4 regions of the Streptomyces sp. Je 1-332 genome follow, and region 2 is predicted to be linked to each of the others. Evidence: riboswitches for the same ligand, from Rfam matches in the RefSeq annotation. Region 2 holds a riboswitch; each other region holds the start of a gene.
The links. A riboswitch is a leader RNA that binds a small molecule or an ion and turns the genes downstream of it on or off. The one in region 2 is predicted to bind thiamine pyrophosphate.

Region 1 (7,618 bases), 3.8 Mb from region 2:
CTGCTCATGGGCAAGAACGGCGTCGACGGTGTCTACGACTCCGACCCCAAGACCAACCCGGACGCGGTGAAGTACGACGCGCTCGGCTACGGCGAGGTCATCACCCGCGACCTGAAGGTCGCCGACATGACCGCGATCACGCTGTGCCGCGACAACAAGCTGCCCATCCTGGTCTTCGAGTTGCTCTCCAGCGGCAATATCGCCCGTGCCGTCAAGGGTGAGAAGATCGGCACACTCGTGGGCGACGAGGGCACCCGCGCCTGATCCCGGGGCGCCCCCCGAGGGCCACGAGGGATGGACAAAGCCCTGCCGGTCGGACACGGTGCAGGGAAAAGAGACGCGACGCAGCCGACACCCCATGGACTCCCCCTACTTCACCGTGTGGGGGCGCCCCCAGCCCACTCACAACACGCAGGAGCAAGTGGTGATCGAAGAGACCCTCCTCGAGGCCGAGGAGAAGATGGAGAAGGCCGTCGTGGTCGCCAAGGAGGACTTCGCCGCGATTCGCACAGGCCGTGCGCACCCGGCGATGTTCAACAAGATCGTGGCCGACTACTACGGCGCCCTTACGCCGATCAATCAGCTGGCCTCGTTCTCGGTGCCCGAGCCGCGGATGGCCGTGGTGACCCCGTTCGACAAGAGCGCGCTGCGCAACATCGAGCAGGCGATCCGCGACTCCGACCTCGGCGTCAACCCCAGCAACGACGGAAACATCATCCGGGTGACGTTCCCCGAGCTGACGCAGGACCGCCGCAAGGAGTTCATCAAGGTCGCCAAGACCAAGGCCGAGGACTCCAAGATCTCGATCCGCTCCATCCGCCGCAAGGCCAAGGAAGCGATCGACAAGGCGATCAAGGACGGCGACATCGGCGAGGACGAGGGCCGTCGCGCGGAGAAGGAGCTCGACGACACCACCGCGAAGTACGTCGCTCAGGTGGACGAGCTGCTCAAGCACAAGGAAGCCGAGCTGCTCGAGGTCTGAGGGCTCGAAGTCTGAGGACTGAGGAATCCGATCCGTGAACGACTCTTCCTGGGGGGCGCCTCCCAGAGCCGGGTACTGGGGGCCGCCCGACCAGGGCCCTGCTCAAGGGGCTGCCCCGGCAGGTCCCGCGTACGATGCGCATGACGCCCTGTATCCAGCAGAGACGCAGCCCATGCCCATCGTGCCCGACATGCCTGAAGTCCCCCGGGAGCCCATGCCCAGCGCATCACAGCCCGCCCCCGAGTCGCCGCGAGCGCCTCAGGTGCCTCAGACGCCGGGCGCGCCCCAAGCGCCGCAGAAGAAGAGCGCGGGCCGTGATCTCGGGGCGGCCATAGGAGTCGGCGTGGGGCTCGGCGCGGTGATCGTCGCGTCGCTCTTCATCGTGAAGGCCGTCTTCATCGGCGTCATAGCGGTCGCCGTCGTGGTCGGTCTCTGGGAGCTCACCTCCCGGCTCCAGGAGCGCAAGGACATCAAGGCGCCGCTGGTCCCACTGGCGGTGGGCGGCGCCGCGATGGTCGTCGCCGGGTACGTCCGCGGACCCGAGGGCGCCTGGGTCGCCATGGCGCTCACCGCGCTCGCGGTGCTCGTCTGGCGGATGACCGAGCCGCCCGAGGGCTATCTGAAGGACGTCACGGCGGGCGTCTTCGCGGCGTTCTACGTCCCCTTCCTCGCCACGTTCGTGGCGCTGATGCTCACCGCGGACGACGGCTCGATGCGGGTGCTCACGTTCCTGCTCCTGACCGTGGTCAGCGACACCGGGGCGTACGCGATCGGCTGGCGCTTCGGCAAGCACAAGCTCGCCCCGCGCATCAGCCCCGGCAAGACCCGCGAGGGCCTGGTCGGCGCGGTGACGTTCGCGATGGCGGCCGGCGCGCTGTGCATGGAGTTCCTGATCGACGGCGGCACGTGGTGGCAGGGGCTGCTCATCGGCCTCGCGGTCGCCGCGAGCGCGACGCTCGGAGACCTGGGCGAGTCGATGATCAAGCGTGACCTCGGGATCAAGGACATGGGCACGCTGCTGCCGGGGCACGGCGGCATCATGGACCGCCTCGACTCACTGCTGCCCACCGCGCCGGTGGTCTGGCTGCTGCTCGTCATCTTCGTGGGGTCCAGCTGACCCGCACCCCGCTGTACGTGAGGGGCTCGCTGTCCACGGGACGGTGGGCCCCTTTTCGTGTCCTGAACTCCCGGAGGGTCTACAGGACCGAGAGGGACCTGAGCGCGCCGCTGATCAGCGCCGTCACCGACTCCAGGTGCTCCGTCGGGGGCGGCGGTCTCTTCGTGGTGAGGACGAGGGTGGCGTGGGGGCCGACGGGGACGTGGAGGCGGTCGGGGCCGGGCGACGGAGGGGTGAGGTGCAGGGCGGCTTCCGTGCAGCCGAGGGCCGGGGGCGCGTGGTCGGCCACCGACCTGGCGAGGGCCGCGGTCGTGGTGGACGAGGCGACCGCCTGGACGAGCGCGTGCAGGTGCTCGAGCTGCTGGTGGGCGGCGGTCAGGGACGAGTTGAGCCGTAGGCGGTCCTCGGTCGCGCGGAAACGGAGCGTGCGCTCGCGCTCAAGGGCGTTGACGCGCTCCTTGACGGTGAGGAAGCGGTCGCCGGGGTCGATACGGACGGCCCGCAGGTGCACCGCAAGGGTGGGCAGCCACTGGGCCCGGGCACCGAAGCAGCGGCAGCGCACGCGTGCGCCGTCGTAGCCGTGCAGGGTGAGGCCGGCCGGGGTCGGGTGGCCGGTACGCAGCCACTGCCGTACGTACGTGGCGACGTCCTCGGCGGTTTCGGAGACCATCTCGCTCAGGGGCGCCGCGTCCTCGACACCCGGAAGCATCCGGGCCGCCGAGGGGTTCGCGGCCAGTACACGCGTGTCGGCGGCGACGAGCAGCACGGGCTCCGTGAGCAGCCCGGTGATCTTCCGGAAGAGGGCCAGGGGGTCATCGACGGTCACAGGGCATCGCCGTAGTACTCACGGCCCGTGGTCAGTTCCGCTTCGGAAGGCGGCCTGAGGTGGACCACGACGCGGCAGCCCACGTCCCAGCGGGCGATGGTCTTCTCCAGCTCCACGCGCGCGTAGCCGAGGTTGTCGGCGGCGATGGTCCCGAAGATGTTCGACGTCATCATGCACATGGAGGGCCGGCCGAGGACCTTCTCGCCGAACGGGCACACCCGATTGCCGAGGACGATGCGCCGGTCGTTCTCTTCCACGACGAAGAAGCCCCCGCCGAGCCGCTTCTTGAGGTCGACCATGACCTTCGCCACCTGCACGCGGTCGAGACGGTCGACCGACAGTGCTTTGGTGTACTGGCCGTTGATGTCGTCGCCGATGGTCTGACTGACGAGGCTGACGTAACCCGCCGCCTCCTCCAGACCGACGACGTCCTCAAGGACGCGCGCCAGTTCACGGATGAGGCTGCGCATGAACACATCGCGGTCGAGGGCGATGGGTGCGTCGGATGGTTCCACTGGGTCCCCCTCGCCGGCAGTCACTCGACACGCTGACTTACCTTGTGTGACCACATGATGGCGCACTGTGAGAGGCCCTGTCGACCGACTTCGAGAGGCCCACGGAGCCCCGCCCCCTGGGCCGGGCACCCTCCGCCGAACGGTGGCCGGGTGGCGCTCCCGCAGTCTGCGACACTGGAATCACCATGCCTGTACCCGGAGAACTCACCTTCGTCGCGCCCCGCGGAGCCAAGAAGCCGCCGCGGCATCTCGCCGACCTCACGCCCGCCGAGCGCAAGGAAGCCGTCGCCGCCGCAGGCGAGAAACCGTTTCGCGCCAAGCAGCTCTCGCAGCACTACTTCGCGCGGTACGCGCACGACCCGGAGCAGTGGACCGACATTCCCGCCGGTTCGCGCGGGAAGCTCCAGGAGGCGCTGCTTCCCGAGCTGATGTCCGTGGTGCGGCACATCAGCTGCGACGACGACACCACCCGTAAGACGCTGTGGCGGTTGTTCGACGGGACGCTCGTCGAGTCCGTGCTCATGCGCTATCCCGACCGCGTGACGATGTGTATCTCGTCGCAGGCCGGGTGCGGGATGAACTGCCCGTTCTGCGCGACCGGACAGGCCGGTCTCGACCGGAACCTGTCCACCGCCGAGATCGTGCACCAGATCGTGGACGGGATGCGGGCCCTGCGCGACGGGGAGATTCCCGGTGGGCCCGCGCGGCTCTCCAACATCGTCTTCATGGGGATGGGCGAGCCGCTCGCCAACTACAACCGCGTGACCGGGGCGATCCGCCGGCTGACCGACCCCGAGCCCGACGGGGTCGGCCTCTCGCAGCGTGGCATCACAGTGTCGACCGTGGGCCTCGTGCCCGCCATCCACCGGTTCGCTGACGAGGGCTTCAAGTGCCGCCTCGCCATCTCGCTGCACGCGCCCGACGACGAGCTCCGCGACACCCTCGTACCCGTCAACACGCGCTGGAACGTGCGCGAGGTGCTTGAGGCAGGGTGGGAGTACGCCGCCAAGTCGGGGCGCCGCCTGTCCATCGAGTACGCGCTGATCCGGGACATCAACGACCACGCGTGGCGCGGTGACCGGCTCGGGCGGCTGCTCAAGAACAAGCCCGTGCACGTGAACCTGATCCCGCTGAACCCGACGCCGGGCTCGAAGTGGACCGCGTCGCGGCCGGAGGACGAGAGGGCCTTCGTGAACGCCATCGCCGCTCATGGGGTGCCCGTCACGGTGCGTGACACCCGTGGCCAGGAGATCGACGGGGCGTGCGGTCAGCTCGCCGCGGCAGAGCGTTAGGCTGGCCGAAACACAACTTCAGAGTGAGAAGACAACTTCATATCCGAAACACATCTTCATATTCCGACAGGGGAGCGCCACAGCGCTGAGAGTGCGGCAGCCAAGGACAGGTTGGCCGCAGACCCTCTGAACCTTGCCCGGGTCATTCCGGGTAGGAAGTTCGGACATCACTCAAGCTGTTGCGCCCTGCCCGCCGGCCCTTCGGTCCGCGGGCAGGGCCGCGTCTCTTCCTGGTCACTCCAGGAGGAATGAATTCAGTGAGCACCACCAAGAAGATCACGCTCACCGCGGTCGCGGTGAGCGTCGGGCTCGTCGCGCTCTCCGCGTGCGGCGGCTCGTCCGACAGCGGCGACAAGGCCGACTCCAAGAGCGTCACGCTCGTCACCCATGACTCCTTCAACGTCTCGAAGGACGTACTGAAGGCGTTCGAGAAGAGCTCCGGGTACAAGGTCGACGTCCTCAAGGACGGGGACGCGGGCGCCGCCGTGAACAAGGCGATCCTGTCCAAGGACAACCCGCAGGGCGACGTCTTCTTCGGCGTCGACAACACGCTTCTGTCGCGTGCGCTCGACAACGGCCTCTTCCAGTCGTACGAGGCCAAGGGCTCGGACCAGATCGCCTCGCAGTTCCGCGTCGATCAGGGGAAGCACCGGGTCACGCCCGTCGACAGCGGCGACATCTGCGTCAACTACGACAAGAAGTACTTCGCCGACAAGAAGCTCGCGCCGCCGGAGTCCTTCGCCGATCTGACCAAGCCCGCGTACAAGGATCTGCTGGTCACCGAGAACGCCTCGACCTCGTCCCCCGGCCTCGGGTTCCTGCTCGGCACCGCCGCCCAGTACGGCGACGACGGCTGGCAGGGCTACTGGAAGAAGCTCAAGGACAACGGCGTCAAGGTCGTCGACGGCTGGGAGCAGGCCTACAACGAGGAGTTCTCCGGGTCCGCCGGCGGCAAGAAGGCCAAGGGAGACCGGCCGCTCGTCGTCTCCTACGCCTCGTCCCCGCCCGTCGAGGTGCGCTACGCCAAGCCGCAGCCCAAGGAGGCGCCGACCGGCGTCGCGACCGGCACCTGCTTCCGGCAGGTCGAGTACGCGGGTCTGCTGGGCAACGCCCAGAACGAGAAGGGCGGCAAGGCGCTCCTCGACTTCCTGATCAGCGCCGAGTTCCAGGAGGACATGCCGCTGAACATGTTCGTGAACCCGGTCCGCGAGGGCAGCAAGCTGCCGGAGCTGTTCACGGAGCACGGCGTGAGCGTCGACAAGCCGGAGACCATGGCTCCGAAGAAGATCGCCGACAACCGCGAGCAGTGGGTCAAGTCGTGGACCTCGCTCGTACTGAAGTAGGCACGTCCCGTAAGGGGCTCGCGCGCGGGAGCGCGGCGCGGCTCGGTCTCATGGCCGTGCCCGTCGCGTTCTTCGCGGTCTTCTTCGCCTATCCGGTCGCCGCGATCGTCGCGCGGGGCCTGAAGGTCGGCGGCCAGTGGCAGTTCGGGCGGATCGCGGAGGTCGTCGGGCAGTCCGACGTCCGGCACGTGCTGTGGTTCACCACCTGGCAGGCGCTCGCCTCGACGGCGCTCACCCTGCTGATCGCGCTCCCCGGCGCGTACGTCTTCGCGCGCTTCGAGTTCAGGGGCAAGCAGATTCTGCGGGCCGTCGTCACGGTGCCGTTCGTGCTGCCGACCGTCGTCGTCGGGACCGCGTTCCTCGCGCTGCTCGGCCGGGGCGGGCTGCTCGACGAGATGTGGGGCGTACGCCTCGACACGACGGTGTGGGCGATCCTGCTCGCGCACGTCTTCTTCAACTACGCCGTCGTCGTACGGACCGTCGGCGGGCTCTGGTCGCAGCTCGACCCGCGCCAGGAGGAGGCCGCGCGGATGCTCGGCGCCTCGCGGTGGACCGCCTGGCGGACCGTCACGCTGCCCGCGCTCGGACCCGCGGTCGCCGCGGCGTCCCTCATGGTCTTCCTCTTCACGTTCACCTCCTTCGGTGTCGTGCAGATCCTCGGCGGACCCGCGTACTCGACGCTCGAAGTGGAGATCTACCGGCAGACCGCCCAGCTCCTCGACCTGTCGACGGCCGCCGTACTGACGATCGTGCAGTTCGCCGCGGTCGGCGCGATCCTCGCCGTGCACGCGTGGACCGTGCGCCGCAGGGAGAGTGTGCTGAAGCTGGTCGACGCCTCCGTGGTCGCGCGCCGCCCGAGGGGCGCGGGGCAGTGGTCGCTGCTCGGCGGGGTCATGGTCACGATCGCCGTGCTGATACTGCTGCCGCTCGGGGTGCTGATCGAGCGGTCGCTGAGCGGCCCCGACGGCTACGGCTTCACGTACTACAAGGAGTTGACGTCGGCGGAGGGCGGGGCGTTCCTCGTCCCGCCGATCGAGGCGGTCTGGAACTCGCTCCAGTACGCGCTCGCCGCCACCGCCATCGCCCTGGCGATCGGCGGGCTCGCCGCCGCGGCGCTCACCCGGAAGGCGGGCCGCCTGGTGCGCGGCTTCGACGCGCTCCTGATGCTGCCGCTCGGGGTGTCCGCGGTGACGGTCGGCTTCGGGTTCCTGATCACGCTGGACAAGCCGCCGCTCGACCTGCGCTCGACGTGGATCCTGGTGCCGCTCGCGCAGGCTCTGGTGGGCGTTCCCTTCGTCGTACGCACCATGCTTCCCGTCCTGCGCGCGGTGGACGGACGCCTGCGCGAGGCGGCGGCAGTGCTCGGGGCCTCGCCGCTGCGGGCGTGGCGGGAGGTCGACCTGCCGATGGTGCGGCGCGCGCTGCTGATCGCCGCCGGGTTCGCCTTCGCCGTGTCCCTGGGGGAGTTCGGCGCGACCGTGTTCATCGCGCGGCCGGACAACCCGACGCTTCCGGTGGCCGTGGCGCGGCTCCTGGGGCGGGC
Region 2 (7,618 bases):
GCGTCCCCTCCTGGAAGAGCCCCTGTGGCCGAACTGGCAGGTGCTCGCCGAGCGCGAGCCCTATCCCTCGGTGCCGCACAAGCGCCTCCTGCGGCGCGAGCGGCGCGCGAGAACCCTCACCGAAGTCGGTGAACTGGAACTGGGCGGCGACGCACGCCTTGTGGCGCTCCTCGAGCAGTACGCCCTCGCGCACGGCCTCGACCCCCGGTCGACCCCGGCGAGCGCGGCCGTCCTGCCCTACTTGGAACACACCTTCGGAGCCTGGTCCGTGCGCGGCGGGATGCGCGCGCTCGCCCGGGCCGTGTACGAGCGGTGTCTCGCCCGGCGGGTCGAGTTCGCGTTCGACTCCCCCGTCGTCCGGATCATCGAGAAGGACGGCCGCGCGGCAGGTGTCGAACTCGCGGACGGGACGGCGGAAGAGGCGGACTTCGTGGTCGCGGGTATTGCGCCCGGCGCACTGGACGGCTTGCTGTCCGGTGTATCCGCCTTGCCCGGCGAATCCGGTGTGAACATACGGTCGGAGGGTGAGGTGCGGCCCCGGTCAGGACTGCCGAGCCGTCTGACGGTCTTCCTCGCCCTGAGCGGCCCGCGGCCGGACGGGGCACCCCACCGGACGGTGCTGCACACCCCCGACCGCCAGGAGGAGCTCGACCGGCTCTTCGGAGACCGCCCCGGGCTGCCCGCCGCGCCCACCCTCACGGTGCTGCGCCCCGACGACCCCGCGCTCACCCCGGACGCCGGGCACGAGGCGGTCACGCTGACGGTGACCGTGCCCGCGCACACCGAGGTCACCGAAGCGGACGTGGAGCGATTGCTGGGCCGCGCCGAGGCCGTGGTGCCCGGCCTGCGGGACCGCCTCCTGTGGCACGAGGTCCGCACCCCCGCCGACATCGCGGAGGCCACCGGCGCGGACGGCGGCGCGGTCCCGCCCCCGTCCCTCGCCGCGGGAGAGGGCCGTCTGCTCCACCCGGCCAACAGCACACGCCTGCCGGGGCTTTTCGCCGTCGGCGGCTGGTCGCATCCCGGCGGCGGGCTTCCGCACGCGGGCATGTCCGGCACGCTGGTCGCCGGACTGATCGTGGAGGGACCGGAGTTCCGGGGCTCGCAGTGAGCGAGCCGCCGGGTCAGTAGCGGTACTGCTCGTTGTACCCCGCGTCGTACCCGTTCCCCTGGGCCTGCTCGCCCTGGTAGGGGTATGGCTGCTCCGGCGGGAGTTCGCCGCCGTACTGCCCGTAGGGGTCGTCGGCGTTGCGCTGCTGGGGCACCCAGACCCCGCCGGGCGGCGTCTCGTTGTACGTCCCGTCCCCGCTGCCGTAGGGATCGGCGGGGTAGGGCGCGTACTGCTGCTGGTCGCCGTACGTGTCGTAGCTCTGCTGGCCGCCGTACGTCTGCGTCCCGATGTACGGGTCGGAGTAGGCGGCGTACTGCTGCTGCCCCGTCTCGCCGTAGGCGTACGGCTGCTGGGGGTCGTAGCCCGCGGCGGCGTAGGTGTCGTAGCCGTAGCCGCTGTCCTCGGAGGCCGACTGCTGCTGTGCGAACGCCGCGTCGCTGTAGATGCCGTACTGCCCGGTGTCGTCGGGCAGCGGCTCAGGTGCGTAGACCCCGACGCCGGGCGGGGTCTCGGGCGGCGGCCCTGCCGGGCCCGCGTCCTCGTACTCGAGGTCGGAGACCTGGAGCGTCGGGTCCTGGGATGCCTCGGCGCCGCGCGGCGTCGTCTTGCGGCGCTTGCTCAGGCCGGGCCGGCCGCCGAGCGCCCAGCCGGTCGAGAAGCCACGGCGGAAGGACAGCGTCACGTACGTCTGGCCGGTGGCGAAGGCGATCGCACCCGCACCGATGACGATCACCGACGGCAGCAGCACACCGATGACCACGGCGAGGAAGCCGCCGAAGGCGAGCAGCCGCCAGCGCAGCCGCGCCTTGTACTGCAACAGCACTTCGCCGAGCAGCCACAGCGCGACGCATCCGAACGCGATGTAGAGGACCGTCCAGCCCATGTACGCCCCTCTCCCCCCGGCCGCCGCCCGAGGGGTACAGCCGGTCAGGCCTGCGGGTGATGCAGACCCAGATTCTCGTAGATTTCCAGCGTCGCCGTGGAGTTGTTGAGCGTGATGAAGTGCAGCCCCGGCACACCCTCGGCAAGGAGACGCGCGCAGAACTCCGTCGCGAACTCGATGCCAATGGAGCGTACAGCCGCCGGATCGTCTTTGGCTGTGAGGATGCGCTCTTTGAGCGCCGGCGGGATGGTCGCGTTGCTGAGCTGCGGCAGCCGTTCCAGCATGCGCACACTCGTGACCGGCATGATCTCCGGGATGATCGGCGTCGAACAGCCCGCCGCCTCGACCCGGTCACGCAGGCGCAGATACTCCTCCGGGTAGAAGAACATCTGTGTGATCGCGTAGTCGGCGCCGGCCCGGCACTTGTCGACGAAGTGCCGGACGTCGGTGTCCCACTCCTCCGAGCGCGGATGCATCGCGGGGAAGGCCGCGACGCCCACGCAGAAGTCACCGGACTCCTTGATCAGTCGGACCAGTTCGGCGGCGTACGTCAGGCCCTCGGGGTGCTTGACCCAGTCGGCGAGCGGGTCGCCGGGCGGGTCGCCGCGGACCGCGAGCATGTTCCTGATGCCGGCGTCCGCGTACTGCCCGATGATGTTGCGCAGTTCGGCCACCGAGTGGTCGACCGCGGTCAGGTGCGCGACCGGCGTGAGCGTCGAGTCGGCGACGATCTGCTGCGTCTCCTTGACCGTGCCCGCCCGCGTCGAACCGCCCGCTCCGTACGTCACGGAGACGAAGCTGGGGGCCACCGCCTCGACCCGGCGCAGGGCGTTCCACAGGTTCCGCTCGCCCTTCGCGGTCTTCGGCGCCGAGAACTCGAAGGAGTACGTCGTCTTGCCGGTCGCGAGCATGTCGCGCACGGTCCGTGCGCGATCAGTTCTGGTGGAAGCAGTGCCTAGGGCCATACGGGCAGGTTAGCCACGGTCCACCGCCACCGGCCAATCCCCGTCCAGCCTGCGGACAGCATCCCCGGAAGTTGGCCGAAGATCGCCGTCAGGCCGTACGCAGCCGCTTCGCGAAGTCGGCCGCCGCGGCCCCCGGATCGTCCGCCTCCGTGATCGCCCGTACGACGACGACGCGGCGGGCGCCCGCTTCGAGCACCTCGTCGAGGTTGCCCGCGTCGATGCCGCCGATGGCGAACCACGGGCGGTCCGTGCCGAGCGAGGCGGTGTACCGGACGAGGTCGAGCCCGGGGGCGTACCGGCCCGGCTTGGTGGGGGTCGGCCAGCAGGGACCCGTGCAGAAGTAGTCCACGCCGTCCTGCGTCGCCGCGGCGCCGGCCTCGGACTCGGCGTGCGTGGAGCGGCCGACGAGGACGTCGTCAGGGCCGCCGAGGATCGCGCGGGCCGCGGGCACCGGCAGGTCGCCCTGGCCCAGGTGCAGCACGTCGGCGCCGATGGCGTGCGCGATGTCCGCGCGGTCGTTCACCGCGAGGAGCTTGCCGTGCCTGCGGGCGGCGTCGGCGAAGACCTGGAGGTGTTCGAGCTCCTCGGCCGCCTCCATGCCCTTGTCCCGCAGCTGCACGATGTCGACGCCGCCGCCGAGGACCGCGTCGAGGAACTCGGGGAGGTCTCCCTGGCGCTTGCGGGCATCCACGCAGAGGTAGAGGCGGGCGTCGGCGAGCTGCTCGCGGGCAGGCTTGGTGGCCATGAAGAGGTCCCCCCGGGTCGTCGGTGGCCTACGGGCCGTGTGTCCCGGGGGACACACGGCCCGTACGCAACGGTTTTCCGTGTCGGTCAGACGGCGAGCGCCTGGGCGCGGCGCTTCACCTCCGTGCCGCGATTCTCGCTCAGGGCCTGCGCGGGCGTGCCGGGCAGGGTCGGGTCGGGAGTGAAGAGCCACTCCAGCATCTCTTCGTCGTTGAAGCCGTCGTCCCTCAGGAGCGTCAGGGTGCCGGTGAGGCCCTTGACGATCTTGTCGCCGTCGATGAAGGCGGCCGGCACCTGGAGCGCGCGGTTCTCACCACGGCGTACGGCGATCAGCTGGCCCTCCTTGACCAGCTGGCGCACACGCGTCACCTCGACGTCGAGCATTTCCGCGATGTCGGGGAGGTGGAGCCACTCAGGGACGAGAGCATCAGTCTTTGCGTCAATCTCGGTCACGGGGTCAAGCGTATCTCCGGGCACCGACAGCGGCCGGGCAGCGGCCCCCCGGTCACGACGCAACCGCTACGGGAGCACGGCCTTCTTCAGGGGGACCGCGGGGTCAGAGGCCAGTTCGGCGGAGAGGCCTGCGCCCGCCTCGATCAGCTTGCGGCCCTGCGCCAGGTCCCTGGGACGGCCCACCGCGAGGACGGCCACCAGGACGCCCCCGCGCAGCCAGCACACGGTCCAGGCGACGCCCAAGGGGTCGCCGCGCCACACCAGCTCGTCGGCGGAGGCGTGGTGCCCGGCGTACTGGACGAAGCGGCCGAACTGCTCGGACCAGAAGTACGGGACGGGGTCGTACGCCGAAGGGGTATCGCCGATGATGTTCGCCGCCACCGTGCGCGGGCCCTGCAGGGCGTTGTCCCAGTGGTGGACGAGGAGGCGCTCGCCATACCTTCCCGAAGGGAAGGAGGAGCAGTCGCCGACCGCGTACACGTCGGGCTCCGAGGTCCGCAGGTGGTCGTCGGCGAGGACCTCCCGGTGGGCGCCCAGGGTGATGCCGGAGTCCGCGAGCCAGGCCGTGGCGGGGCGTGCGCCGATGCCGACGACGACCGCGTCCGCGGGCAGCCGGGTGCCGTCGGTCAGGAAGACGCTGCCGGGTTCGACGCGGTCCACGCGCGCGTGGGTGCGCAGGTCGGCCCCGGAGTCGGCGTACCAAGCCGCCATGGGCGCCGCGACCTCCGCGGGCAGGGCCCCGGCCAGCGGTCGCTCCGCGGCCTCGACGACGGTGACCGAACAGCCCGCCTCACGCGCGGCGGTCGCGAACTCGGCGCCGATCCAGCCCGCGCCGACGACCACGATGCGGCGCTGTTCGGCGAGCACGGGCCGCAGCCGCTCGGCGTCGTCCAGGGTGCGCAGCAGATGGACCCCGGGAACCCCGGAGGCGCCGGGCAGCAGGATCGGCGCGGCGCCGGTGGCGATGACCAGGGCGTCGTACGGGACCGGGCCACGCTCGGTGTCCAGTTCGTGCTCCGCGGGGCGCACGCCCGTGACCTCGTGGCCCAGGCTCAGCTCGATGCCGAGGGCCTCGAAGTCGATGTCGAAGGCGGAGCCCTCCGCCTTGCCGAGCAGCACGGCCTTGGACAGCGGCGGCCTGTCGTACGGCTGGTGGGGTTCCGCGCCGATCAGGGTGACCGCACCGGTGAACCCCTGCTCGCGCAGCGCCACGGCGGTCTGCACGCCGGCCATCCCCGCGCCCGCGATGACGACCCGGCGCTCTTCCTGCCTCCGCTGCTCACTCACCCGATCACTGTAGGACGGCGGATGGCGCGCGCCTCAGGGCGCGGCGGGGAGATCTCTGACACACCGTCACAGCCCCTGACCGCACAGCTGCCCTACTACGCCGGGACGCCAAAGGCTAAGGTTGCCGTGCAGAGCACTCGCGGGAGCCCGGACGCACCGGGCTGAGAGGGAGGCTGGACGGCCTCCGACCGTACGAACCTGATCCGGGTCATGCCGGCGAAGGGAGGGGCTGGACACCCATGCATCCACGTACACCACCCCACACGACGAGTACGACCGGCGCGAGCACGACCGACGTCCTGGTCGTCGGGGGCGGCATCATCGGCCTGGTCACGGCCTGGCGGGCGGCGCAGCGCGGCCTGTCCGTCGCGGTCGTGGACCCCGAGCCCGGCGGCGGCGCGGCGCAGGTGGCCGCGGGCATGCTGGCCGCCGTCACCGAGCTGCACTACGGGGAGCAGACGCTGCTCGCCCTGAACGTGGCCTCCGCGCAGCGCTATCCCGACTTCGCGGCCGAGCTGACGGAGGCGAGCGGCCTCGATCTCGGCTACCGCGCGAGCGGCACGCTCGCCGTCGCCCTCGACTCCGACGACCGTGCGCACCTGCGTGAGCTGCACGCTCTTCAGCAGCGGTCGGGGCTCGCTTCGGAGTGGCTGAGCGGGCGCGAGTGCCGCCGTCTGGAGCCGATGCTCGCGCCGGGCGTCCGGGGCGGGCTTCGGGTCGACGGCGATCACCAGATCGACCCTCGCAGACTCGCCGCTGCGCTCCTCCTGGCCTGCGAGCGGGCGGGCGTGATCTTCCACCACGCGTGGGCGGAGCGCCTTACGGTCGTGGCCGACCGGGCCACCGGAGTCGTCCTCGCCGACGGCACCGCCCTGGAGGCCGGTCACACCGTGCTCGCCGGAGGCAGCCTCAGCGGGCGCCTCGACGGGGTCCCGGAGGGCGTACTGCCGCCCGTGCGCCCGGTGAAGGGGCAGGTGCTGCGGCTCACCGTGCCGCAGCGGTACGCGCCGTTCCTGAGCCGCACCGTGCGCGCCGTCGTGCGCGGCAGTCACGTCTACCTGGTGCCGCGCGAGAACGGCGAGCTCGTCGTCGGCGCGACCAGCGAGGAACTCGGCTGGGACACGACGGTCACGGCCGGCGGCGTGTACGAGCTGCTCCGGGACGCCCATGAGCTCGTACCGGGCATCACGGAACTGCCGCTGACGGAGACCCGGGCGGGCCTGCGCCCCGGCTCCCCCGACAACGCGCCGATGCTCGGCCCGACCGCGCTGCCCGGCCTCCAGCTGGCCACCGGGCACTACCGCAACGGCGTACTCCTGACGCCCGTGACCGGCGACGTGATGGCGCACGCCCTGACCACCGGTGAACTGCCCGACGAAGCACAGGGGTTCACTCCTCTGCGCTTCGCCGGAACCCCCCGAGCACAGCACTTCATGGAGCAGCACGCATGACTCTCCCGTCCGACACAGCCGTCACCGCCGTCTCCGTGAATGGAGAGGCGCGCGACGTGGCCACCGGCACCACGCTCGAAGCCCTCGTCGCGACCCTCACCGCGGCCCCGTCCGGTGTCGCCGCCGCGCTCAACGAGACCGTGGTCCCGCGTACGCGCTGGTCCACCACCCCGCTCACCGACGGGGACCGCGTCGAGGTCCTCACCGCCGTCCAAGGAGGCTGAACCGACATGGCAGACGACCCCTTCGTCATCGGCGGGCTCACCCTCTCCTCACGCCTGATCATGGGTACGGGCGGTGCGCCGAGCCTGGACATCCTGGAACGCTCCCTCGTCGCCTCCGGTACGGAGCTGACGACGGTCGCGATGCGCCGCCTGGACCCCGGGGTGCAGGGCTCGGTGCTCTCCGTCCTCGACCGGCTCGGCATCCGGGTCCTGCCGAACACGGCGGGCTGCTTCACCGCGGGCGAGGCCGTCCTGACCGCCCGGCTCGCCCGGGAGGCGCTCGGCACCGACCTGGTCAAGCTGGAGGTCATCGCGGACGAGCGCACGCTGCTTCCCGACCCGATCGAGCTCATCGACGCCGCCGAGACCCTCGTCGACGACGGCTTCACGGTCCTTCCGTACACGAACGACGACCCGGTCCTCGCCCGGAAGCTGGAGGACGTGGGCTGCGCGGCGATCATGCCGCTCGGCTCCCCCATCGGCTCCGGGCTCGGCATCCG
Region 3 (7,618 bases), 1.9 Mb from region 2:
GGGCGTGTTCGTGCTCGGTGAGGAGGCCGAGCGGCTGAGCGCCAGCGGGGCGCAGCAGAATCGTCGCGGCATGATCGACGAGGCCCTGGAGCACTGGCGCGACGCCATCGGCGCACCGGTGTACTTCGCCGTCTACCGCGAGGGCGAGATCGAGGTCGTGGCCGTCGCGGACACGCCGGGCAATCCAGCGGTGGAGGAGTGGGCGGACTTCCGCGAGACGGGCCACGCCCATGCGATCGGGCAATGTCTGCTCGCCCAACTCGACGATGAACAGCGGCAAGATCATCTCTCCCGCTATCCGGTGCAGTCGATCACTCGGTACTCGGTCCGCGACGACCGGAGTTTCATCCGCCGCCTCGACGGCATGGGCCGGATGAAGCCTGTGGTGGAGCGGCAGGAGTACGCATTGGGAACGGTCTGCGCCGCGATTCCGATCACTGCGGGCAACACGGCGGCCACGATGGCGATTTCCGTTCCCGCCTATCAGTCGGACCGCCTGCTGCCTGCGGCGGAGCGGTTGCAGGACGAGATCGGAAAGCTACTAGGGACACTTGCTTTCTCTATCAGCATCTGAAAACTCACTCCTTGTGATCTGATGTGTACGTTAAGCAAGATGCCAAGGGTGTCAGGGAGTTGGTTCCTGGCCAGTCGAGCTTTAGCGACGGGGTAGGCGGGCGATGCGCGAGTCGGTCCAGGCAGAGGTCATGATGAGCTTCCTCGTTTCCGAGGAGTTGTCGTTTCGCATCCCGGTGGAGCTGCGTTATGAAACCGGCGATCCCTACGCCGTCCGGCTGACCTTCCACCTTCCCGGCGACGCCCCTGTGACCTGGGCCTTCGGGCGCGAGCTGCTGGTCGACGGGGTGGGCGGTGCGTGCGGTGACGGGGATGTGCACATCGCTCCCACCGATCCCGAGCTGTTGGACGAGGTGCTCATCCGGCTTCAGGTCGGCCCGGACCACGCGCTGTTCCGGGTGGGGATCCCGCCGCTGCTCGCCTTCCTGGACCGTACGGACAAGCTGGTGCCGCTGGGGCAGGAGCGGGCACTCGCCGACTTCGAGACGCACTTGGACGAAGCGCTTGACCGGATCCTCGCCGAGGAGCAGAGCGCGGGCTGAAGCCTCCGACAGCCAAGAGGCCCAGCCGTACGGCAGATTGCTGCATTTCGTGGCATCGGCCGCTCAGGCTTTGCGGCGGCGCCCTCCGCATCGGCCGCTCAGGCTCTGCGCCGCCGCCCTCCGCGTCTGCTTGCCCGGGTCTTACGCCGCCGCCCTCCGCATCGGCCGCCGGCTCTCAGGCTTTGCGGCGGCGGCCCTTTCCGCCGCGGCCCTGCTTGGCGGCGGGGGTGGCACCGCTCCCGGGTCCGCCCGCGCTTGCCGTCCGGTCCGCAGCCCCCATCCTGCCCGCAGTCACCGCCCGGCCCGCGGGAGACGAGCGGTCGGCCGAGACCACCAGGGCCGCGAGCGCGGTCGTCACCGGCACCGAGGCGACCAGGCCGATCGAGCCGACCAGAGTGCGGACGATCTCCTCGGCGACCAGCTCGCTGTTGGCCACCGTGCCCACGCTGCTCTGGGCGATCGAGAAGAGCAGAAGGAGGGGCAGCGCGGCGCCCGCGTAGGCCAGGACGAGGGTGTTGACGACCGAGGCGATGTGGTCGCGGCCGATGCGGATGGCCGCGCCGTACAGACCGCGCCAACCCATGGTGGGGTTGGCCTGATGCAGTTCCCAGACTGCGGACGTCTGCGTCACCGTCACATCGTCGAGCACGCCGAGCGAGCCGATGATGACGCCGGCGAGCAGCAGGCCGCTCATGTCGATGGACGGGTACAGACCGTGGATCAGGCCGGTGTTGTCGTCCGTGTTGCCGGTCAGCGAGGCCCAGCCGATGAAGAGCGAGCCGAGGAGGCCGATGAGGAGCAGCGAGATCAGCGTGCCGAGGACCGCGACCGATGTTCGCGCCGTCAGGCCGTGACACAGATAGAGCGCGATCAACATGATGGCGCTGGCCCCGATCACCGCCACGACCAGCGGGTTCGAGCCCTGCAGGATCGCGGGCAGGATGAAGAACGTCAGGACGAGGAAGCTCAACGCCAGGGCGACCAGGGCCATGACACCGCGCAACCGCCCCACCACGACGACGGCGAGCGCGAAGATCCCGGCGAGCAGCGCCATGGGGAGCTTGCGGTTCACGTCGGTGACCGAGTACTGGAGCGCCTCGGGAGCCGTCGGCTCATAGGCGACCACCACCTCCTGGCCCTGGCGCAACTGCCGCGGTGAGTCCGGCTGGACGATCTCGGTGAAGGTGCGGCCCTTGTCCTTGCCGCTGGTCACCTCGATCGTGGCCTTCTTGCAGATGCCCTCCGCGCGAGACTGGGCGGACTGCCCCTCGGCGGTGGAGGTGTCGCCGTTGGGCGGGGTCTGCGAGGCGTTCACGTCCTTGCAGGGGAGCTCCTGCACCTTCGTCACGTCCGCCGACTGGGTCTGCCGGTCGAAGCCGACTCCGGTGCGTTCGTGGCCCGGCGCGCCACCGGGCCAGAGCACCACGAGGCCCACGACCACCGCCGTCGCGAAAGGGATCAGCACGGCGGCGATGACCTTGCGCAGATGCTTGGAGACGGGCGCGGCCGGACCGTGGCTGTGGGAGTGCCCATGCGGGTCCGGAGGCACGTTCGGGACGGGCGGCTGGGACGGCGGCTGTGTCGAGGTCACTGCCCGATCATCGCAAGAACGGAGAGGGCCCTCTGTTCAGCGCGCCCGACATGACGCTAGCGTGGAGCCACCTTTGCAATCGCGGGAGCTCGGAGCACCGGGCTGAGAGGGCGCTGACCTCCGTACGAATCGGCACAAGAGTGCACGAACAGTACGGAATCCGCTGCGTCGACCGCCGAACCTGTTACCGGGTAATGCCGGCGTAGGGAGTAGGTCTCATGACCACATCGGACGCACGCACGCCTGCCTCGACGCAGAACGCGCAGAACACGCAGAACGCGCGGAACCAGAGCGACGAGGCCGGGAAGTCCATCGGCTGGCACAAGGCGTATGTCGAGGGTTCGCGCCCCGACCTGCGGGTGCCGGTCCGCCAGGTGCACCTCACCAACGGCAAGGCCGTGACCCTGTACGACACTTCGGGTCCTTACACCGACGAGTCCATCGACACCGACGTCCGCAGGGGCCTCGCGCCGCTGCGCGAGAACTGGATCATCGCCCGCGGCGACACCGAGGAGTACGTGGGCCGCCCGCCCCGCCCCGAGGACGACGGGATCAAGCACACCTCGCCGCGCGGAGGCCTGAAGAACCTCGACGCGGTCTTCCCCGGCCGCCCGCGCCAGCCCCGCCGGGGCCGCGGCGGCCAGGCGGTGACGCAGCTCGCGTATGCCCGCCGTGGCGAGATCACACCCGAGATGGAGTTCATCGGGATCCGCGAGAACCTCGACCCCGAGGTCGTGCGCGCGGAGGTCGCCGCGGGCCGCGCGGTGATCCCCGCCAACGTCAACCACCCGGAGATCGAGCCGATGATCATCGGCAAGAAGTTCCTGGTGAAGGTCAACGCCAACATCGGCAACTCCGCGGTCACCTCCTCCATCGAGGAGGAGGTGGACAAGATGACCTGGGCGACCAAGTGGGGCGCCGACACGGTCATGGACCTGTCCACCGGGCGCAACATCCACACCACCCGCGAATGGGTCCTGCGCAACTCCCCCGTGCCGATCGGCACCGTGCCGCTCTACCAGGCCCTGGAGAAGGTCGACGGCCAGGCCGAGGCGCTGACCTGGGAGATCTACAAGGACACGGTCATCGAGCAGGCCGAACAGGGCGTGGACTACATGACGGTGCACGCGGGCGTGCGCCTTCCGTACGTCCCGCTGACCGCCAATCGCAAGACCGGCATCGTCTCGCGCGGCGGCTCGATCATGGCGGCCTGGTGTCTCGCGCACCACAAGGAGAGCTTCCTCTACGAGAACTTCGAGGAGCTCTGCGAGATCCTCGCGTCGTACGACGTGACGTACTCGCTCGGCGACGGCCTGCGCCCAGGGTCGATCGCGGACGCCAACGACGAGGCGCAGTTCGCCGAGTTGGGCACCCTCGGGGAACTCAACACGATCGCCAAGCGTCATCACGTACAGACGATGATCGAGGGCCCCGGTCACGTCCCGATGCACAAGATCAAGGAGAACATCGACCTCCAGCAGGAGATCTGCGAAGAGGCGCCGTTCTACACGCTGGGCCCGCTGACCACCGACATCGCGCCCGCGTACGACCACATCACCTCCGGCATCGGCGCCGCGATGATCGGCTGGTGGGGCACGGCGATGCTCTGCTACGTCACGCCCAAGGAGCACCTGGGCCTGCCCAACCGCGACGACGTGAAGACCGGCGTCATCACGTACAAGATCGCGGCCCATGCGGCGGACCTCGCCAAGGGGCACCCGGGCGCGCAGGACTGGGACGACGCGCTCTCGGACGCCCGCTTCGAGTTCCGCTGGGAGGACCAGTTCAACCTGGCCCTCGACCCGGTCACGGCACGGGAGTTCCACGACGAGACGCTGCCGGCGGAGCCCGCGAAGACGGCGCACTTCTGCTCGATGTGCGGGCCGAAGTTCTGCTCGATGAAGATCTCGCACGACATCCGGCGTGAGCACGGCGGCACGCAGGAGGAGATCGCGGCGGGCATGGACCAGAAGTCCAAGGAGTTCGCGGCAGCAGGAAACCGGGTGTATCTGCCCATCGCCGACTGAGGCACGGTTCGCGCCGCGCTTCGGGCGGGCACCGCGCCCGCCCGAAGCAGCGTCGCGTACTACTCCGGCTTGTGGTCGGGACCGCCGAATTCCGGGCTTGAGAAGTCCGGGCTCGAGAAGCTCGGGCGCGGTCCCGCCGCCGGGCCGCCGTCCGGGCTGCTGAATCCCGGCCGGTTGTAGCCGAGTTGGGGCATGCGGCTGCCCGGATCCGTCGACGTCGTGCGCGCCGCGTGCGCCGCCGGATCCGCGAGCGCCTCCCGCAGGAACGGCAGGACGCCGCGCTCCATGAGGGCCTCGCCCCAGGCTTCCCTGGCGCGGACCACCTCCTCGTTCCGTTCTCCGTACGAACCGGCCTGGAGCGACGTGGCGCCGTTGCGCAGGGCGGTCAGGAGCAGGCCGATCGCGGCGATCAGGATGCCCCCTGCGGTGAGCGCGCCGAACAGCCACCCCGCGGTGAGCATGGTGTCCGCGAAGGCGGGCTCGGGGTTGAGCATCTTCAGGATGTAGCCGACGAGCAGGAAGATCGCGGCGGCGGCCCCGGCGAGAACCGGTGCGAGCACCGCGACGACGGCGATGGCCCCCGCACCCGAAGCCTGGGCGGTGACCTCCCCCATCGTGGTGGCGAGACCGAGGCCACCGGAGCCGGCTTCCGCCGGGCCCTCGGTGCTCCGCTCCCGGATCGATGGTGCGGCAGATCCGCTTTCGCGCAGTTCCTCGCGGACCTTCACATAGTGCGTGTACTCGGTTGTGGCGGCTGCGGTGATCAGCGCAGTGGCGTTCAGGGCCATGGTGCGCAGCTGTTCGGGATTGAGCCGCTCGCCCACTGCGGCGAGATCAGGACGATTCGGTGCCGTGCGCAGCGCCTCATCGAGGATCCGCTCGTACTCGGGGCGGTCCTCATTGAGCAGGTGTGGAGCGCTGTTCATGTGCATCCCCCGATGCTCCGTAGGGCTTGGGGCTCGCATGGGTGCGAGCCGTCGGGCAGAAACGGAGGGGAGCCTGCTACGGATAAGCCGATGGTAGAGCCGTGGAGGCACGCGGTGACAGGGGGTTTCCAGAAATAGGCCCCCTGGCCAGCGTGATCCTGTAGAGGTGCGCCTGCCCGGCGAACGCTCAGTTATCCAGGGGAAGTTGGCAGACCAGCAGTTTTCCGGCCATGGTCACTCCGCCGTCCATGGCGATGGCCAGTCCGCCTGCGTAGATGTGCGGTCCCTCGATGACCGGACCGCCGCCGTCCGAGTCATCCTCGGAGCCGACGTCACCGAGCAGATACGGGATGGGGCTGTGGCCATGCACGATGCGGTGGCCGCCGTACATGTCGAGGAGTTCGCGTACGGCCGAGGGGCCCGACTCGTCGCGGAAGGCGAAGCGCTTGGTGAACTTGCGGAAGAGGTCCCAGCACTCGTCGGCGTCGTTGCGCGTGAGGGTCTCGCGGACCGTGTCGTTCACGGCTTCGATCGAGTCGCCGTAATCCAGATAGGCGGTGGTGTCGGAGTGCATCAGTAGGTGCCCGTCCTCCGACTCGATCGCGTCGAGGCGGGCCATCCACTGCAGATGGTGGTCCTCGAGGCGCTCCATGTCGGTCTTCTGGCCGCCGTTCAGGAGCCAGGCGGCCTGGAAGGTGGCCGTTCCCGCGCCCGAGTTGACCGGGGTGTCGCCGAACCGCTTCGCGCCGAGCAGCAGCAGCTCGTGATTGCCCATCAGCGCCTTGCAGTAGCCACCCGCCGCGGCCGCCTGCGCGGACAGGCGCATCACGAGGTCGATGACGCCGATGCCGTCCGGGCCGCGGTCGGTGAAGTCGCCGAGGAACCACAGGCGCGCGTTGCCCGCGGACCAGTCGCCCTCCGCGTCGATGAGGCCCTGCGCCTGGAGCGCCGCGAGCAGCTCGTCCAGATAGCCGTGCACATCGCCCACCACGAACAGCGGGCCGTGTTCGTCGGACGCCGGCGCCTGCGGAGGCTCGGGCATGGCCTGCACCTCCACTTGCACGGTGTCGCCGCGGTTGATGACGGGCAGGTCGCGCTGGGTGGGGGTGTAACCGTCGTCCGGCGCCCCTGGGGCCTCCGCCGGGGCGCCGGGAACCGCCACGCCCGCCGGGTCCCCCGGGACCGGACCGGTCTCATGGACGTACGCCGGAACGCGGAAGTCGCGCAACGTCGCCGTCCGCACATCGGGTCCCTGACCGGCCCCCTGAGTCATCGACCCCTCCACCACCATTGCGCCGCATCTGCACCGAGATCGGACTGCCTGGTCGCAGCGGCCCGCGGTGTCGTCCGCCCATCATAGGAATGCGGCTCGCGCTGTGTGGTGCACCAGGGGTGGTGAATCAGTGCTGAACCCCAGTTCACCGAGGTTTTCTCCCGAATTGGGTAGGGGTTTCCCCCCACGCCACGGCCGGGATGTGCCAGGCAGTGTTGGTTGACGGCCGCTTGTCGACCGGTCGACGGGGGTTCTCCCCGCCGACCAGCCCGCTCAACCGGTTCCGGGTGAGCGGGATGGGCTGACGACTCAACCTGTTCCGGGCGAGCGGGATGGGCTGACCGCTCAACCCGTTCCGGGTGAGCGCGGTGGGCTGACCGTCGTGCGCGGTGGGCGTCGCTCGGACGAGGTGCGCACGATCAGCTCCGTCGGTATCACCTGCTCGACGGGCCGGCCCGAATCCAGGCCTTCGATGGCGTCGATGAGGAGCTGGACCACGGCCGTGCCGATGCGCCGCGGTTTGAGCGAGAGGGTCGTGATGGGCGGTTCGGTGGTGGCGTAGACCGTGGACTCGCTGCAGCACACGAGCAGCAGGTCGTCCGGGACGCGCAGGCCGTACCGGCGGGCGGCCGCGAGGAGATCGGTGCCGTTCGGGTCGAAGAGGCCGTAGACGGCGTCGGGCCGGT
Region 4 (7,618 bases), 1.9 Mb from region 2:
GCGCGAAGGGACACTCGCCGGTTACTACGTCGTCAACACATGCAGCTGGGACCGGTCCGAGGCCGTACGGCTCTTCCTCCCGGAGAGCACCGTCCCCCTCGACGCGCCCGTCCAGGTCGTCGATTCGCGCGACGGCAATGTGCTGGAGGCGACCGAGGAAGCGCAGAGCAACGAACTACACCGGGCTGCCGGCCGCTTCCTGCTGTTCAGGCTGCCCGACGTACCGGCCCATGGAGCGGTACGCGTCGACATCGAGCCCGCGCCCGCCGACTCGGCCGAACTGTCCGCCGGCTCGGCCGGACGATCGACGGAAGGCAACGCTCCCGCAGCCGCTTCCACGGTGCTGGAGAACGAGTACCTGCGCGTCCACGTAGACCTCAAGTCCGCGTGCATCGACTCGATCCTGGACAAGCGGACCGGAGCCGAGCTGGTCCGCCAGGACGCCACCGTCGGCTTCAACGGCTACCTCTACGACGAGTACGCGACCGCCGGCGGATTCAATCACCAGTCGAGCAAGACGACGGCGGACGACTCCATGCATCTGCTGGCCACCCGGCAGACGGCACCCCCCGCGGCCCTGCTGGAACGCACCACGGACGCGACGGGCGAGACGCTGGTCTACGAATGCGCCCCGGCCGGTACCCGACGGCTGCGGGTCAAGGTCCATCTGCCGCGCGCAAGCGCACGGATCGACCTGGAGAACCGCATCGACAAGGCCCCGACACTGACCAAGGAGAGTGCGTTCTTCGCCTTCCCGTTCGCGATGCGGTCCCCGGTCGTCCGGATGGAAGCGACCGGCGGAGTCACCGGTACGGGACTGCCCACGGTGCCCGGCTCGGCCCAGCACATGCGGGCGGTACGCCGCTGGGTCAGCCTTCAAGAGGAGGGCGTGAGCGCGGCGTTGGCCACACAGGACGCGCCGCTGATCCAGATCGGTGGGATCGCCATCCCCTACGTGCCGTACCCGCAGTCCCTGGCTCAGGAGGAACCAGGAACGGTGTTCTCCTGGGTCCACAACAACATCTGGGACACCAACTTCCCCTCGCAGCAGGCGTTTGACCATGTCTTCCGGTACAGCATCGGGTGGCAGGACACGCCGGCCATCGGCGGCGCCGTCCTCGGCATGCGCACGGCCGCCGTCGGCAGCCGGCCCCTGGTCGCCGTACGGGCCCTGCGGGCAGCCGAAGCCGACCCCAGCGCGTCCTACGCGCTACTGACCCTCGACGACCCCCGCGTACGGATCGTCGGTCTGACCGTCCCGGCGCCGGGACGTCTACTGGTGCGCTTGCAGTCCTTCGCCGAGGAGTCCGTCACCTGCCGGCTCACGCCGGGCTTCCCTATCGCTGACGGGACGAAATTGGCCGACTACCTCGGCAAGGAGAGCACCACACTGCATGCCGACGCGGATGGCTCCCTGCCAGTACCTGTGCCTCGACTCGGCACCACAGCCGTATCGCTGACGACAACGGACATCCCGTGAGGCCCGCACTGACACAGATCGTCAACTGAACGATTCTCACGGGGCTGTTCGCTGTCCGGGGCCTGCATAGGGTTTTGAGAAGGCGGTGGTGCGGCATGTGCGCACTCGATCCGCCGCCGCGCCGAGTGTTCAGGCGCACCCCCGCGAGAGGAGACACACCCCCTATGCGAGCCCTTGTGGTCGATCACAGTGAGGCCGGACCCATACGGTTCGCCGATGTCGATGAGCCCGTACCGTCCACCGGTGAGGCGTTGGTGGAGGTACGGCACATCGGTCTCAACTTCGGAGAGCTGAATTACGTACACCAGTGGCCGGCCGGCGCCGTGCACGGACACGACGCCGCCGGCGTCGTGGTGCGCGCCGCGTCCGACGGCTCGGGGCCGCCCGAAGGTACGCGCGTCGCAGTGGGAATGGCTCCCCACGCATGGGCGGAGCGGGTGGCGGTCAGCCCCGCCTCGCTCGGCACCGTGCCCAAGGGCGTGGACCTGGCCGACGCCGCCGCGCTGGGGATCGCCGGAGTCACCGCACTGCGGGTGCTGCGCAAGCGTTCCCTGTTGGCGCGCGACGTGCTGATCACCGGCGCCAGCGGGGGTGTTGGGCACTTCGCCGTCCAACTGGCGGCGCTGGCGGGCGCCCGGGTGACGGCACTCGTCGGTTCGCCGGAGCGGGCCGCCGGGCTCCGCGAACTCGGGGCCGACAAAGTCCTGACCGAACTGGCCGCACTGGCCGAACTGGCCGAGACCGGGGGCCGGTTCGACCTTGTCCTGGACACGGTCGGCGGGCCGCTGGTGGCCCAGGCGTGGAATTCCCTCGCCGAGGGCGGCACCATCCACCTGGTCGGTTACTCCTCAGGGCAGGAAACCACCTTCCCGGCAGGGGCCTTGTTCGGCTTCGGCGAACCCCGCAGCATCGCCACCTTCGGCGACATGACGCCGACCAGCGGGGAGTTGACGGAGCTGCTGGGCCTCATGGCCGCCGGGAGGCTCTCGGCACCCGTCGGACTGCGAGGCGGCTGGCAGGACGTGGACGACGCCGTCCAAGCGCTGTTCGCGCGGAAGGTGCACGGAAAGGTCGTTCTCGACGTGGCCTGAGGCTGGGGAACAGGACACATGTGTCTCGCCCGCTGGTGGGCGGTTCGCGGCAGTGGACGAGAATGGACCCATGGATGTGCTGGCGGAGGTCTTGCGTGTTTCCGGTGCGCGTGGGGCGCTCGGGGTCGTGCTGAAGGCCGGAGGAACCTGGGGCCTGCGGCTGGACTCCTCTCCAGGAGCGGCACTGCATGTGGTGTCCCGCGGCACCATGTGGCTCCACGTCCCAGGCGAGAAACCACTTCAGGTACAGGCCGGAGACGCCGTCCTGGTGTCGCCGGGCACCGCTCACGGGATAGCCGGGGGCGCCGGCGTGACGATGGGTTCCTGCGACCGTGAGGCGGCGGCCCGGTCCTTGCGCGACGGCCGGGCCCTGCGGCTGGGCTCGGCGCCGGTGCAGACGGAGGTGATCGTGCTGCGCTACGAGCAGGACGCGGAGGTGCGCACACCGGTGCTCACCTCTCTCGCTCGGCCGATGCACGTCACGGCCCGGGAGAACGCCCAGCTCAGAAGAACCGTCGAACTTCTCGCCGCGGAGCTCGCACAGCCGCAGATCGGCACCACCGCCGCCGTCAACAGCATCGTCGACCTGCTGCTCGTCCAGTTCGTACGCGCCTGGCTGGCCCGCCACCCGCAGGAGCGGTCCGGCTCATGGCTGGGAGCGATGCGTGATCCGGTCGTGCGCGAGGCTCTGGCCTGCGTGCACGCCCGCCCGGGGCACCCCTGGACCACGGAGACCCTGGCCGCCGCGACGAGCGTTTCCCGGGCGACGCTGTCCAGGCGTTTCCGATCCGCCCTCGGGCAGACGCCGGGCGCGTACGTGACGCAGTGGCGCATCGATCTGGCGTCCGTCCGGCTCCGCGACACCGATGAGCCGGTCGAGTCGATCTCCGGCGCGGTCGGATACGGCTCTCCGCACGCCTTCAGCCGCGCCTTCCGACGTGCCCGAGGTGCGGCCCCGGGTGAGTATCGCTCTCGACTTCGCGAGTGATCGCACGCAGGCGACGACGACCGGCGTCACTTGGCCGCACCACCCGAAGTCCGGCACCCGCCCCCGCTCTGTCGAGCCGAGCGGAGCCCCGAGTGCGAACTCGTGTTCCCGGAGGAGGTACATTGCGTGGTGACCACCGCGGGAGCTCGGGAGTAGCCGGGCTGAGAGGGCGGACGGGACTTGATCCCCTTTCCGCCGACCGCATGAACCTGGACCGGGTAATGCCGGCGTAGGAAGGGTGTTGACGATGGAGAGTGCCTCCATACCTGCCCGGAACGGCCCTGCCGTTTCCCGTGCTGCTGTGGCGGACGTGATCGCGTCGGTGCGGACCTCCGCACCCCTTGTGCACTGCCTGACCAACGTCGTGGTGTCGCAGTTCACCGCGAACGTGCTGCTCGCGGCGGGGGCCGCCCCCGCGATGGTGCACAGCGCGGAGGAGGCCGGAGCACTGGCCCGAGTGGCCGGAGGCGTCCTGGTCAACCTGGGGACGGTGACCTCCGTGACGGCTGAGGCGATGCGCGTCGCGGTCAAGGAAGCGGCCGGGGCCGGGCGCCCGTGGGTGCTCGACCCGGTGGCGGTCGGCCCGCTGCCCTGGCGCACCGAGCTCGCCCACGAACTCCTGGAGAGCGCACCCCCGGCGGTCGTCCGCGGTAACCCATCCGAGATCCTGGCGCTGGACGGCGGCGGCGCGGGCGGGCGCGGCGTGGACAGCACGGACGCCCCCGAAGCGGCGCTGGCCGCGGCCGGCGCGCTGAGCCGACGCTACGGCTGCACGGTCGCCGTGAGCGGACCGGAGGACGTCCTCACCGACGGGACGCGAGTGGTGCGCGTGACCAATGGGCATCCGCTGCTGCCCCTGGTGACGGGAACCGGCTGCTCCCTCGGCGCCCTGGTGGCCGCTTGCACAGCCGTCACCGGCGACGCGCTGCTGGCCGCCACTGCCGCGACGGGCCTGCTCACGGTGGCCGCGGAAACCGCCGCCACCCGCTCGACGGGTCCCGGCACGTTCGCGGTCGCACTGATCGACGCGCTGCACGAGCTCAGCCCGGACCGGCTCACCGAGGCTCTCAACCTGCGTTGAGCTCGCGGGTGTTGGGGATGTCGCGGGGTTTTGCGGTGGGCGGTCGGCCTGGATGTCAGCGGCTGATCAGCCGCTAATCAGCCGCTGATCAGCCCCCGCCCGCCCAGGGGGGCGACCCCAACACCAAGTCTGCCAGCCCTCTCGGACACACACCCCCACCCCTGTGGATAACTCAAGGTTCCTGCATGTCAGGTGCCCTCCCCTTTCCCTACACCTCTTTCCCCAGCACCTCTTTCCCAGCACCTCCCGATGCGTCTCCCACGCCCCCACGCCCTCCCCCGGCCGGGAGACCCCAAGGAGCACCCATGCGACCACCACTCGACCTGTCCCTGTATCTCGTCACCGACACCCGGCTCTGCGGCGACCGCGGCGTAGCCGCCACCGTGGCAGCCGCCGTCAAGGGCGGTGTCACCGCTGTCCAGTTGCGCGATCCGGACGCCGACGACCGCACGCTGTGCGCGCTCGGCCGGTCGATCCAGGCCGAACTCGCGGACACCGGCGTCCCCTTGATCGTCAATGACCGCCTGGACGTGGCGGTCTGGCTGGGCGCGGACGGCATCCACCTCGGGCAGCGGGACGTCTCCCCCACGACCGCCAGGCACCAGCTCGGCCCGTACGCGTACGTCGGCCTGTCCGTCAGCCGTCCCGAGCAGCTGGCGCACGTACCCGATGCCGTCGATCACCTCGGTGTCGGTCCGGTGTTCCCGCAGGCCACCAAGCCGGACGCGGACGCCCCGCTCGGTCTGGGCGGCTTGGCCCGCATCGTCCGGGAGAGCCCGCTGCCCTGCGTGGCCATCGGCGGGATCGGCGTGTCCGAGGCCGCCGCGGTCAGGGGAAGCGGCGCGGCCGGGATCGCTGTCGTCAGCGCGGTCTGCGGGCAGCCCGACCCCGAGACCGCGGCCCGTTCCCTCGTCCGCACCCTGCGACCGGAGGTCTCCGCGTGACCAGCCCGCCCATCGCCCTCAGCATCGCCGCCAGTGACCCCTCCGGCGGCGCCGGGATCCAAGCCGACCTGAAGGCGTTCTCCGCGAACGGCGCGTACGGAACGGCAGTTCTGACCGCCCTGACCGCACAGAACACCCGGGGCGTCACCGGCATCCACGCCGTCCCGCCGGAGTTCGTCACCGAGCAGCTCGACACGCTGTTCGCCGATGTGGCGGTGGACGCCGTCAAGATCGGGATGCTGGCCGACGCCGCCATCGCCGCAGCCGTCGCGGACGCTCTGGAGCGGCACCGCCCCCGGTACGTCGTCCTCGACCCCGTCATGGTCTCGACCAGCGGTCACCGCCTCCTCGAGGCCGATGCGGTGACGGTGCTGCGCGAGCGTCTCCTGCCGCTCGCCGATCTCATCACCCCGAATCTCCCCGAGGCCGGCGACCTCCTCGGCGCCGCCTCCGCAACGAACCGCACCGAGGCCCTCGAACAGGCCCGCGCCCTCCTCGAGACCGGCGCCACGCGCGTCCTCCTCAAGGGCGGCCACCACACACACGACGCCGAGTCCGTCGACATCCTCGTCGACGCCGCGCATGCCACAGACGCCCCTGGCACGAGCGTCACCGAGCTGTCCGCACCTCGCGTGAACACGCGGAACACCCATGGCACCGGCTGCACCCTCTCCGCCGCGATCGCCGCCCTTCGCCCCCGGAGCGACGACTGGCAGACCGCTGTCCGCGCCGCGAAGGACTACCTGACCGGGGCCCTGCGTGCGGCCGACACCCTGCGCGTCGGGCACGGCCACGGCCCCGTCCACCACTTTCACCAGTACTGGAGCTGAGCACCATGACCACGACGTTCTGCGACGAGCTGTGGACGGCCACGGCCGAGATACGTACGGCCATCGACAAGCTGCCGTTCGTCACCGGCCTCGGCGACGGCACCCTGGACCGGGAGAAGTTCGTCTACTACCTGGCCCAGGACGCCCACTACCTGCGCGGCTACGCCCGCGCGCTGGCCGGCGCCGCCGCGAAGGCGGACCAGCATCAGGACATCGCGTTCTTCGCGAAGTCCGCCCACGACGCCGTCGCCGTCGAAAGCTCCCTGCACGAGACCAACGTCGTCGACGTCGATGCCTGGACCCCCTCCCCCACCTGCACCGGCTACACCTCCTACCTGCTCTCCGTCGCCCACACCCAGGGCTACCCGGAGCTGGCCGCCGCGGTCCTGCCCTGCTTCTGGATCTACGCCGAGGTGGGCCGGGCACTGCTCGAGCAGGCCGGTGACCTCGCCGTCCATCCGTACGGAGACTGGATCGGCACGTACGCCGACGACGAGTTCGAGGCCGCCACCGAACACGCCCGACAGATCGTCAACCGGCTCGCCGACCAGGCCGACCCGGCCACCCGCGCACGCATGCGAACGGCCTTCACCACCGCGTCCACCTGGGAGTGGATGTTCTGGGACGCCGCCTGGCGTGTGGAGTCCTGGCCCTTCGACCTCGCTCCTGCCCAGGTTTCGGAGCCTGCGAAGTGACGATCACCACCGACCCCAGTACTTCGACACCGGACCCGGCCACAGCCCCGGCGAACGAGGCGCCGCTCACCCTCGACCAGCCAACCCCCAAGGTCCTGACCGGCCTTGACCAAGGCACCTTCTGGGCCAACCTGGGCGTCAGCCTGCTCGGGTTCAGCGGCATGCTGGTCGTCCTCGACCCGCTGGGCACCGGCAGTCCGACCTTGTCGTTCGCCGCCGCCGTCACCGCGTCCGTCGTCGGCACCCTGATCGGCACCGCCGCCCTCGGCCTCGCCGCCATCACCGGGGCCCGCACCGGCGCGCCCTCGATGGTGCTGCTGCGCGGCCTGTTCGGCGCGAAGGCGTCCTACCTGCCCACCGTCCTCAACGTGCTCCAGATGGTCGGCTGGGCCGTCTTCGAGCTGGTGGTCATCTCCACCGGCTTGAAGATCCTGGCAAGCCAGGCCTTCGGCGAACCGGGTCCCGGCTGGCTGTACGTGCTCGTCGCGGGCGCGGTGACCACAGCGCTC

Region 1: linked by a shared signal. The riboswitch ahead of ABXJ52_RS26910 (thiamine ABC transporter substrate-binding protein) and the one ahead of thiO (glycine oxidase ThiO) in region 2 are both predicted to bind thiamine pyrophosphate.
Region 3: linked by a shared signal. The riboswitch ahead of thiC (phosphomethylpyrimidine synthase ThiC) and the one ahead of thiO (glycine oxidase ThiO) in region 2 are both predicted to bind thiamine pyrophosphate.
Region 4: linked by a shared signal. The riboswitch ahead of thiM (hydroxyethylthiazole kinase) and the one ahead of thiO (glycine oxidase ThiO) in region 2 are both predicted to bind thiamine pyrophosphate.

Annotation. Positions count from the first base shown of each region.
Region 1 is NZ_CP160402.1:5,906,599-5,914,216, forward strand. Features, by position in the region: gene pyrH (UMP kinase) at 1-264, shown strand, start outside; gene frr (ribosome recycling factor) at 425-982, shown strand; gene ABXJ52_RS26890 (phosphatidate cytidylyltransferase) at 1,017-2,099, shown strand; gene ABXJ52_RS26895 (hypothetical protein) at 2,179-2,925, opposite strand; gene ABXJ52_RS26900 (methanogen output domain 1-containing protein) at 2,922-3,440, opposite strand; gene rlmN (23S rRNA (adenine(2503)-C(2))-methyltransferase RlmN) at 3,626-4,732, shown strand; TPP riboswitch at 4,791-4,908, shown strand; gene ABXJ52_RS26910 (thiamine ABC transporter substrate-binding protein) at 4,981-6,075, shown strand; gene ABXJ52_RS26915 (iron ABC transporter permease) at 6,126-7,618, shown strand, end outside.
Region 2 is NZ_CP160402.1:2,106,156-2,113,773, forward strand. Features, by position in the region: gene ABXJ52_RS09800 (NAD(P)/FAD-dependent oxidoreductase) at 1-1,111, shown strand, start outside; gene ABXJ52_RS09805 (hypothetical protein) at 1,125-1,994, opposite strand; gene metF (methylenetetrahydrofolate reductase [NAD(P)H]) at 2,039-2,959, opposite strand; gene thiE (thiamine phosphate synthase) at 3,048-3,704, opposite strand; gene ABXJ52_RS09820 (Rv2175c family DNA-binding protein) at 3,791-4,156, opposite strand; gene ABXJ52_RS09825 (FAD-dependent oxidoreductase) at 4,223-5,389, opposite strand; TPP riboswitch at 5,573-5,685, shown strand; gene thiO (glycine oxidase ThiO) at 5,683-6,894, shown strand; gene thiS (sulfur carrier protein ThiS) at 6,891-7,118, shown strand; gene ABXJ52_RS09840 (thiazole synthase) at 7,125-7,618, shown strand, end outside.
Region 3 is NZ_CP160402.1:4,052,902-4,060,519, reverse strand. Features, by position in the region: gene ABXJ52_RS18335 (IclR family transcriptional regulator C-terminal domain-containing protein) at 1-574, shown strand, start outside; gene ABXJ52_RS18330 (SsgA family sporulation/cell division regulator) at 678-1,115, shown strand; gene ABXJ52_RS18325 (YibE/F family protein) at 1,291-2,706, opposite strand; TPP riboswitch at 2,778-2,932, shown strand; gene thiC (phosphomethylpyrimidine synthase ThiC) at 2,925-4,733, shown strand; gene ABXJ52_RS18315 (hypothetical protein) at 4,793-5,665, opposite strand; gene ABXJ52_RS18310 (metallophosphoesterase) at 5,847-6,950, opposite strand; gene ABXJ52_RS18305 (LacI family DNA-binding transcriptional regulator) at 7,278-7,618, opposite strand, start outside.
Region 4 is NZ_CP160402.1:191,980-199,597, forward strand. Features, by position in the region: gene ABXJ52_RS00955 (alpha-mannosidase) at 1-1,480, shown strand, start outside; gene ABXJ52_RS00960 (zinc-binding dehydrogenase) at 1,645-2,571, shown strand; gene ABXJ52_RS00965 (AraC family transcriptional regulator) at 2,642-3,559, shown strand; TPP riboswitch at 3,688-3,813, shown strand; gene thiM (hydroxyethylthiazole kinase) at 3,861-4,640, shown strand; gene thiE (thiamine phosphate synthase) at 4,946-5,584, shown strand; gene thiD (bifunctional hydroxymethylpyrimidine kinase/phosphomethylpyrimidine kinase) at 5,581-6,414, shown strand; gene tenA (thiaminase II) at 6,420-7,109, shown strand; gene ABXJ52_RS00990 (cytosine permease) at 7,106-7,618, shown strand, end outside.